4 regions of the Burkholderia sp. 10_S31 genome follow, and region 2 is predicted to be linked to each of the others. Evidence: predicted binding sites of a transcription regulator. Region 2 holds the regulator's gene; each other region holds the start of a gene.

Region 1 (2,186 bases), on a different contig from region 2:
CACGCGCTCCTGCAGCTTTTCGCGATCGTAGTCGGAGGTGGCTTCTTCGATCTGCACGCGGATCTGCTTCACGCGCGCCTCGATGTTCTTCGCGTCGCCCGCGCCGTCGATCACAGTCGTGTTTTCCTTGCCGACCTCGATGCGCTTCGCCTGGCCGAGTTCGGCGAGCGTTGCCTTCTCGAGCGTGAGGCCTGTTTCCTCGGCGACGACCTGCCCGCCGGTCAGGATCGCGATGTCCTCGAGCAGCGCCTTGCGGCGATCGCCGAAGCCCGGCGCCTTCACCGCGACCGTCTTCAGGATGCCGCGAATGTTGTTCACGACCAGCGTCGCAAGTGCTTCGCCTTCGACGTCCTCCGCGATGATCAGGAGCGGCCGGCCCGACTTCGCGACCTGTTCGAGCACCGGCAGCAGGTCGCGGATGTTCGAGATCTTCTTGTCGTGCAGCAGGATGTACGGGTTCTCAATCTCGGCGATCTGCTTGTCCGCGTTGTTGATGAAATACGGCGACAGGTAGCCGCGATCGAACTGCAGCCCTTCGACGACGTCGAGCTCGTCGGCGAGCGACTTACCGTCCTCGACGGTGATCACGCCTTCCTTGCCGACGCGGTCGATCGCCTCGGCGATGCGCTGGCCGATCGACTCTTCGCCGTTCGCCGAGATCGTCGCGACCTGTGCGATTTCCTTGCTGGTGGTGGTCGGCTTGCTGATCTTCTTCAGCGCGTCGACGGCCGACGCGACGGCCTTGTCGATCCCGCGCTTCAGGTCGAGCGGATTGAGCCCGGCCGCGACGTATTTCTGGCCTTCGCGCACGATCGCCTGAGCGAGCACGGTGGCTGTCGTCGTGCCGTCGCCGGCGGCGTCGCTGGTGCGCGATGCGACTTCCTTCACGAGCTGCGCGCCGACGTTCTGCAGCTTGTCCGCGAGTTCGATTTCCTTCGCGACCGACACGCCGTCCTTCGTGACGACGGGCGCGCCGAAGCTGCGTTCGAGCACGACGTTGCGGCCCTTCGGCCCGAGCGTGACCTTCACCGCGTTCGCGAGAATGTTGACGCCTTCGGTCAGCTTCGCACGCGCGACGTCGCTGAAAATGATTTCCTTCGCTGCCATGATTGCACTCCGTTATTGATTGACGACCGCGACGATGTCTTCCTCACGCAGCACGAGGAATTCGTTGCCGTCCACCTTGACGGCCTGGCCTGCATACTTGCCGAACAACACGCGTTCGCCGACCCGCAGGTCGGGCACGATGCGCTGGCCGTCCGCGTCCTTGCGGCCGGGGCCGACGGCGATCACTTCGCCCTGGTCGGGTTTTTCAGCGGCGCTGTCGGGGATCACGATGCCCGAGGCGGTGGTGGTTTCCTGGTCGAGTCGCTTCACGATGACCCGGTCGTGCAAGGGGCGTAGGCTCATCTTTCCGTCCTGTTCTGTTGCGTCGAAATTGGCTGGCACGCTTCATCAGAGAGTGCTGACGAGTATAAAAACGCGCGGCGACGCGATCCAATAACGGATTCGGAAAAGCATTTGCGCGAATGCGCTATGGATGGGGAACGAGGCGGGGCTGTTGCAGGCCTTCGGCACGATAGGCCTCACGCTGTTTCTGCCGCTGCTGGTGAAGAGCCTGTCGGGGCAATCGAGCTTCGCGGTCGGCAGCCTGTCCGCACTGCCGTTCCTGATCGCGTGCATCGCGATGTATCTGAATGGCCGGCATTCGGACCTCGGCGGCGAACGCGCGCTGCATCTCGGCGTGCCGATGCTGCTGGCCGGCGCGTTGCTGACCGGTGCGATCTATACGCCCGCGCTGCCCGTTGCATACGCATTGCTCGTGTTCGCGGTCGGGTTCAACTGGGCCGCGACGCCGGTGTTCTGGGCCGTGACGACCGAATACGTGTCGGGCCTCACGGCCGCCGCGTCGATCGCGCTGATCAACGCGGTCGCGAACATCGCGGGGCTGGCGCTGCCGCCGGTGATGGGACACATCAAGGACGTGACGCATTCGTACGATCTCGCGCTGCTGCTGGTCGCCGTGGCGCTGCTCGTCGGCGGCGTCCTCGGGTTGCGGATTGCCTCGCGGCGGGCGATGCCGCTGGCCGCGCGGCGTGCCGGATGAGCACGCCAGCTGCGCGGTTGCGCACGGCTCGCCGTGCCGACTAGGTCAAGCATGCTTGGCCGCCTTCGCCATCGTTCGA
Region 2 (2,186 bases):
GTAGGCCGGATGGTCGGCGTACTGGCGCACCGTACGCACTTCCGGCTGGTTGCGCATCCGCGCGAGCGCGGCGAACGCGGCATCGAATGCCGTCGCGGTGGTGGACGCCGAGTATTGCGGATACATCGGCATCAGCAGCACGCGCTCGACGCCGGCGCGCTTGAACTGCGCGAGCGCGTGCGCAATATTCGGACTGCCATAGCGCATTGCGTAGTCGACCATCACCTGATAGCCGTTCGAGGCGAGCAGGTGGCGCACGCCTTCGGTCTGGCGCTCGGTGTACACGCGCAGCGGCGAGCCCTCGGGCATCCAGACGGCCGCGTATTTCTTCGCGGACGCGCGGCCGCGCAGCGGCAGGATCAGCGTGCGCAGCAGCACCTGCCAGACGGCCTGCGGGATTTCGACGACGCGGGGGTCCGACAGGAATTCGGTCAGATAGCGCCGCACCGCGCGCGGCGTCGGGGCGTCCGGCGTGCCGAGATTGATCAGCAGCACGCCGATGCGATGGGCAGCCGCGACGCTCGAAGGCGGCTCAAGATCGAAACGCATGGGCAGGAACGTGCTCGGGGCACGCAGTCGGACGGCCCTCAATTATAGCGGGCCGCCTCGCTCGGGTCGGCTGGCCGTTCGGCCGACTGGCGGCACACGCCGCGCCGCGGCACGATGGCGGGGCGGTGTCGGTCAGGTTACTGCTGGCTCAGCGTGAGCGACAACAGGCGCGCGGTGATGTCGACGATCGGAATCACGCGGTTGTACGCCATGCGGGTCGGGCCGATCACGCCAAGCGTGCCGACGATCTGGCCATTCACCTCGTACGGTGCGGTAACGACGCTCATTTCCTCGATCGGCACGAGCGTCGATTCACCGCCAATGAAGATCTGCACGCCCTGGGCGTGGCTCGACACGTCGAGCAGTTGCAGGAGGCCCGTCTTTTGGTCGAACACGTCGAACAGCTTGCGCAGCCGTGCCATGTCGGACGACAGGTCCGCCACTTCGAGCAGGTTGCGCTCGCCGGAAATGAGCACGGTGTCCTCGGTATCGGGCACCTCGGTGCTGGCCGTCACGGCGGCATGCATCAGCGTGGTCATGTCGCCGCGCAGCTGGTCGATCTCGTCGCGCAGGCGGCGGCGCACCTCGTCGAACGACAGCCCGGCGAAATGCGCGTTGATGTAGTTGGACGCCTCGGTGAGCTGCGACGGCGAATAGTCGCGCGGCGTCGCGAGCATCCGGTTCTGCACGTCGCCCTCGGGCGTGACGATGATCAGCAGGATGCGCTTGTCCGACAGGCGCATGAACTCGATCTGCTTGAACACGTGGCTGCGGCGCGGCGTCAGCACGACGCCCGCGAACTGCGACAGGTTCGACAGCACGCTCGCCGCGGCCGCCACGACCCGCTGCTGCGGCTCGCCGGCCTGCAGCGTGTTCTGCACCTGGCGCGCGACGGCCTCGGCGTCGATCGGCGCCTCGACCGTCAGCATCGTGTCGACGAACAGGCGATAGCCGCGCGGCGTCGGCACGCGGCCGGCCGACGTGTGCGGGCTCGACACGAGGCCGAGTTCCTCCAGGTCGGACATCACGTTGCGGATCGTTGCCGGGCTCAGCTCGAGGCCGGAGTAACGGGACAACGTGCGCGAGCCGACCGGCTGACCGTCGGCGATATACCGTTCGATCAGGGTTTTCAGGAGGGTTCGTGCGCGAGGATCTAGCATGGTAGAAAATTTTAGCGCAACCGCGCGAGCACGGCGAGTGGCCGCGGCCACAGTCGCGCGGGCTGACCGATCCGGCCCCGTGTGTGCACAGCCGGTTCTTTTCGTCAACGAGCTATGGTGTAATGCCGGCATGAAAACCGGTAATCAGTTCAATACTGTCGCGCTCGTCGGCCGGAGCAACACGCCCGGCATCGCCGAGCCGCTCGCCACGCTGGCTGGCTGCATCGCGAAGCTCGGCTTCGAGGTCGTGTTCGAAGCCGACACCGCGCGCGAGATCGGCATCGCCGGCTATCCGGCGCTCACCCCGGCGGAAATCGGGGCGCGCGCGGACGTGGCGGTCGTGCTCGGCGGCGACGGCACGATGCTCGGCATCGGCCGCCAGCTCGCGCCGTACAAGACACCGCTGATCGGGATCAACCACGGGCGGCTAGGCTTCATCACCGATATCGCGGCGGCCGACATGCAGGCGCTCGTCCC
Region 3 (2,186 bases), 120 kb from region 2:
TTCTTGTCGTGCAGCAGCACGAACGGGTTGTCGAGGACGGCGACTTGCTTGTCCGGGTTGTTGATGAAGTACGGCGACAGGTAGCCGCGGTCGAACTGCATGCCTTCGACGACGTCGAGTTCGTCGGCGAGCGACTTGCCGTCTTCGACGGTGATCACGCCTTCCTTGCCGACCTTGTCCATCGCTTCAGCGATGCGATCGCCGATCGACGTGTCGCTGTTCGCCGAGATCGAGCCGACCTGTGCGATTTCCTTGTTCGTCGTGCACGGCTTGCTGATCTTCTTCAGCTCTTCGACAGCCGCTGCGACTGCCTTGTCGATGCCGCGCTTCAGGTCCATCGGGTTCATGCCCGATGCGACGTACTTCATGCCTTCGCGGACGATCGATTGCGCGAGGACGGTTGCCGTCGTCGTGCCGTCGCCGGCGTTGTCGCTGGTCTTGGAAGCCACTTCCTTGACCATTTGCGCGCCCATGTTCTGGAGCTTGTCCTTCAGTTCGATTTCCTTCGCGACCGACACACCGTCCTTGGTGACCGTCGGGCCGCCGAAGCTGCGCTCGAGCACGACGTTACGGCCCTTCGGACCCAGCGTGACCTTGACTGCGTTGGCGAGAATGTTCACGCCTTCGACCATCTTCGAACGGGCGGAATCGCCGAATACGACGTCTTTAGCTGCCATCTTCTAACTCCTTGAATTCTTGGGAATATGTACCGTCAGTGGACGCTTACTTCGCGTTGACCACGGCCATGATGTCTTCTTCGCGCATGACCAGCAGTTCCTGGCCGTCGACCTTCACGGTCTGACCAGCGTACTTGCCGAACAGCACGCGATCGCCGACCTTCACGTCGAGCGCGATCGGCGCGCCCTTGTCGTCACGCTTGCCCGGGCCGACCGCGAGGATCTCGCCTTGATCCGGCTTTTCAGCTGCAGCTTCGGGGATCACGATGCCCGAGGCGGTCTTGGTTTCTTGATCCAGGCGCTTGACGATCACGCGATCGTGCAAAGGACGAAGGTTCATATTCACTCCTCTCTTGAATGAGATTGAAGAACGCTTAGGGAATCTGCCCGGCGGATCGCCCGGCAGAGAATTGTTAGCACTCTCGTGCAGCGAGTGCTAATTATATGGACGGGTTTTGACAAATTCAAGAAGGGGAGCCGGAGGTTTTTTCGCCCGGGGCGAGACGGCGAAAAAACGGGGACAAAACTGAAAAAATCCTTTTGAAACAATCAAGTAGACATCAATCCCGCGCTCCGGAAGCGAGCACGATGCGGGATATCCCTGCCATCGCACCGATTTGACACGGGGTAAGCACTGAGTTCCCGCGGTCGTCCGGCATCGCATGAAAAAAACTGCCCGGGCGCCGACGGGGCCACATTTCCGGCACCGGACCGTCACGTGTCGGGACAGCCCGCGACCGGCTGGAACGTCCGGCCGTCGGTCTCGACCGTCGCGCCGAGCAGCCGCGCGAGCCCTTTCGCGCCTTCGCGCATCACGACGTCGTGGTTCCAGATGAACAGCGGGCGCGCAACCGGCTCCAGCCAGTTCATCCAGCGCTCGCGCGTACGGATGTGCCAGTCGTAGCGCACGACGGTACGCGTGCCGTCGCCCGCGAACGACCAGCGGCCATCGCCTTCGATCGCGCCGCTCGCGCGGCCTTCGAGCACATGCGGCCGCTCGACGCGCAGCACGCGCATGTCGAAGGTCAGCTGGTACGGCAACGCACCTTTCCACGTGTATCGCTGCAGCGCGCCGACGCCGCGCACGTCGCCGCACTCGATCTCGACGGTCCGTACCGCGCCCTTCCACCAGTCGGGCCAGCGGTCGACCTGGTAGATTGCATCCCAGACCGCCGCGAGCGGCGCGTCCACGCGCCACGTCGTCGAAAACCGGTATTCCGCCATGCAGCCTCCGGCACGTGTCGGGATCAGGGATCAGGGCGCGAAAAAGCGAGCGGGAAACGCGACGTCGATCTCGACGTCGTCGAGTGTCACCGTTTCGAGCGGGTCGCCGTCGCCGTCTGCGAAGCTGACGACCTTCAGCGGAAAGCCGTCCTCGGTGTCCAGCCACAGCCGGTAGCGATGCACGCCGCCGACCACGTGCGCGGGCGCGCCCGTCACCGACACGCGCAGCGTGGCCCGGCCGCCGACAGTTTCCTCGCCTTCCGTCACCGTCGCACCGCCCTGCTG
Region 4 (2,186 bases), 2.6 Mb from region 2:
GCGGCCTGCGGGGGAGGCGGCGCAGGCTCTTTATTGATCGAGATCAAGGCGATTATCCTGAATCGATTTACATGGTTTTGGGGCGACTTTACGTCGGATTTATGACGGCACTTAAGCTGTTTTAATCCTTTTAAGCCGACATGCCAATTTTAAAATGCCGGCATTCCGATGCCGAGTGCTGCGCTGCGGCAGACCGTCGCGAACCGAGGGTTGAAACTTGAGGTAGATCAAGGTTATGCGGAAGGGGCCCGAAACCGCCCGATATCCGATCAATAAGGTCGATTAATACGAAAAAAACGGGAGAAAGGATGGGCGAAAAAAAACCGCTGCCAGTAGGCAGCGGTTTTGGATGAAGCGCTCTGAATTGCCGGGATTTATGCGTATTCGGCCAGCGCAGTGCGCATCTTCTTCATGGCGCTCGCTTCGATCTGGCGGATGCGTTCCGCCGACACGCCGAATTCGGCCGCGAGATCGTGCAGCGTCGAGCCGCCCGAGCCGTCGTCGTCGACGTTCAGCCAGCGCGCCTCGATGATCCGGCGGCTGCGCGCGTCGAGCGCCTCGAGCGCCTGCGCGATGCCGTCCGTCTGCAGCATGTCGCGCTGACGCGCGGCGAGCACGGCGGTCGGTTCGTTGTGCGAGTCGGCCAGGTAGGCGATCGGTGCGTACGACTCCTCGCCGTCTTCCACTTGCCCTTCGAGCGCGATGTCGCCGCCCGACAGGCGCGTTTCCATTTCGGTCACGTCTTCGCGCTTGACGTTGAGCTCCTGCGCGAGGCCGTCGATTTCCTCGGGCGTCATCGCCTGCATGCTCTTCTTGTGGCTGCGCAGGTTGAAGAACAGCTTGCGCTGCGCCTTCGTCGTCGCGACCTTCACCATCCGCCAGTTGCGCAGGATGTACTCGTGGATCTCGGCCTTGATCCAGTGGATCGCGTACGACACCAGGCGCACGTTCTGCGCCGGGTCGAAACGCTTCACCGCCTTCATCAGGCCGATGTTGCCTTCCTGGATCAGGTCGCCGTGCGGCAGGCCGTAGCCGAGATAGTTGCGCGCGATCGACACGACGAGCCGCAGGTGCGACAGCACGAGGCGGCGTGCCGAGTCGAGGTTGTTGTCTTCGCGGAATTCGGTCGCGTACTGGCGTTCCTCTTCGGCGCTCAACAGCGGGATCCGGTTGACGGCCTGGATGTACGCATCGATGTTGCCAAGCTGGCCCGGCAACATCGATTGAGTTGCGAGCGCCAGCGAGCCTGCCGATTCGGCCTTGGCCGGCGTCGGGCTCAGGGTGTTCGGAAGGGTCAGGGCGTGGCTCACTAAAAAACTCCTTTGGAATCAGGGACAAACCCTTGGTCTCGGATGAGATTCCGGGGGTCATCTTAGCACTCCCACAATCCGAGTGCTAATTCCTTAGAGGGCACGTGGGCATCCAAGTTCCCGGTTTTCTATCGAACTACTCGAGTCGATAGTCTAATTTGCGACCGGGTTGGTCGGAGGAAGTTCCGTAAGCCGTTGTTTCTGATGGTAATCAGTAGACGATTTCGATTTTTGTAGTTTTGGAAGCAAACAATTTCGCTTCGTGATGCCGATCCGAAAAGTCCTTTACCATACCATTCAGTTCGCTCGGGCCCAGCCGTTGCGGCTGGGCTCCATTCAACCCACAAAGTTGGAGTGTCAGATGAACAATAAGAAGAATCGCCGGACCCGTAGCCGGCTTGCGCTGCATGCGTTGCTCGCGGCGTCGCTGCTGGGCGGATCGGGGGCCGCGTTCGCGGACCGGTGGGGGATCCAGGCGGGCGGCGGGTTTTCCGACCGCCACGGGATCGACAAGGGTGATCTCGGCGTGGTGTGGGATCCGGGCTGGAACTGGTGGGAAATCGGCGGCTGGCACTTCGCGTTCGTGGTGGAGGGGCACGTCGGCTACTGGCACACGGGCGGCAACGTCCATAGCAGTATCGGCGAATTCGGGGTGACGCCAATGTTCCGCTTCATCAAGAGCGCGGGGCAGGTTCGCCCGTTCATTGAGGCCGGCGGCGGCGTCCGGCTTCTGACGCACCCGACGATCTCGGACAATTTCTCGCTGTCGACCGCATTCCAGTTCGCGCCGACTGCGGGTGTCGGCGTGCAGTTCGGCCAACGGCAACAGTATCAGGTCGGCTACCGTTTTGAACATGTGTCTAACGCGGGTATCAA

Evidence for each region. Region 2 encodes HrcA, which represses chaperone genes, less so after heat shock. Its sites were predicted from a motif close to TTAGCACTCNNNNNNNNNGAGTGCTAA; they were not measured.
Region 1: the regulator HrcA is predicted to act here: its motif matches at 1,443-1,469, upstream of AC1Z3W_RS03595 (co-chaperone GroES).
Region 3: the regulator HrcA is predicted to act here: its motif matches at 1,091-1,117, upstream of AC1Z3W_RS22555 (co-chaperone GroES).
Region 4: the regulator HrcA is predicted to act here: its motif matches at 1,373-1,399, upstream of rpoH (RNA polymerase sigma factor RpoH).

What each region holds. Positions count from the first base shown of each region.
Region 1 is NZ_JBXOWK010000001.1:780,318-782,503, forward strand. Features, by position in the region: gene groL (chaperonin GroEL) at 1-1,107, opposite strand, end outside; gene AC1Z3W_RS03595 (co-chaperone GroES) at 1,120-1,410, opposite strand; partial or broken gene AC1Z3W_RS03600 (MFS transporter) at 1,556-2,107, shown strand; gene AC1Z3W_RS03605 (hypothetical protein) at 2,153-2,186, opposite strand, start outside.
Region 2 is NZ_JBXOWK010000003.1:432,900-435,085, reverse strand. Features, by position in the region: gene hemH (ferrochelatase) at 1-549, opposite strand, end outside; gene hrcA (heat-inducible transcriptional repressor HrcA) at 687-1,709, opposite strand; gene AC1Z3W_RS21990 (NAD kinase) at 1,840-2,186, shown strand, end outside.
Region 3 is NZ_JBXOWK010000003.1:554,645-556,830, reverse strand. Features, by position in the region: gene groL (chaperonin GroEL) at 1-677, opposite strand, end outside; gene AC1Z3W_RS22555 (co-chaperone GroES) at 724-1,017, opposite strand; gene AC1Z3W_RS22550 (SRPBCC family protein) at 1,392-1,901, opposite strand; gene AC1Z3W_RS22545 (LolA family protein) at 1,932-2,186, opposite strand, start outside.
Region 4 is NZ_JBXOWK010000003.1:3,077,873-3,080,058, reverse strand. Features, by position in the region: gene cydP (cytochrome oxidase putative small subunit CydP) at 1-47, opposite strand, end outside; gene rpoH (RNA polymerase sigma factor RpoH) at 375-1,310, opposite strand; gene AC1Z3W_RS34510 (acyloxyacyl hydrolase) at 1,672-2,186, shown strand, end outside.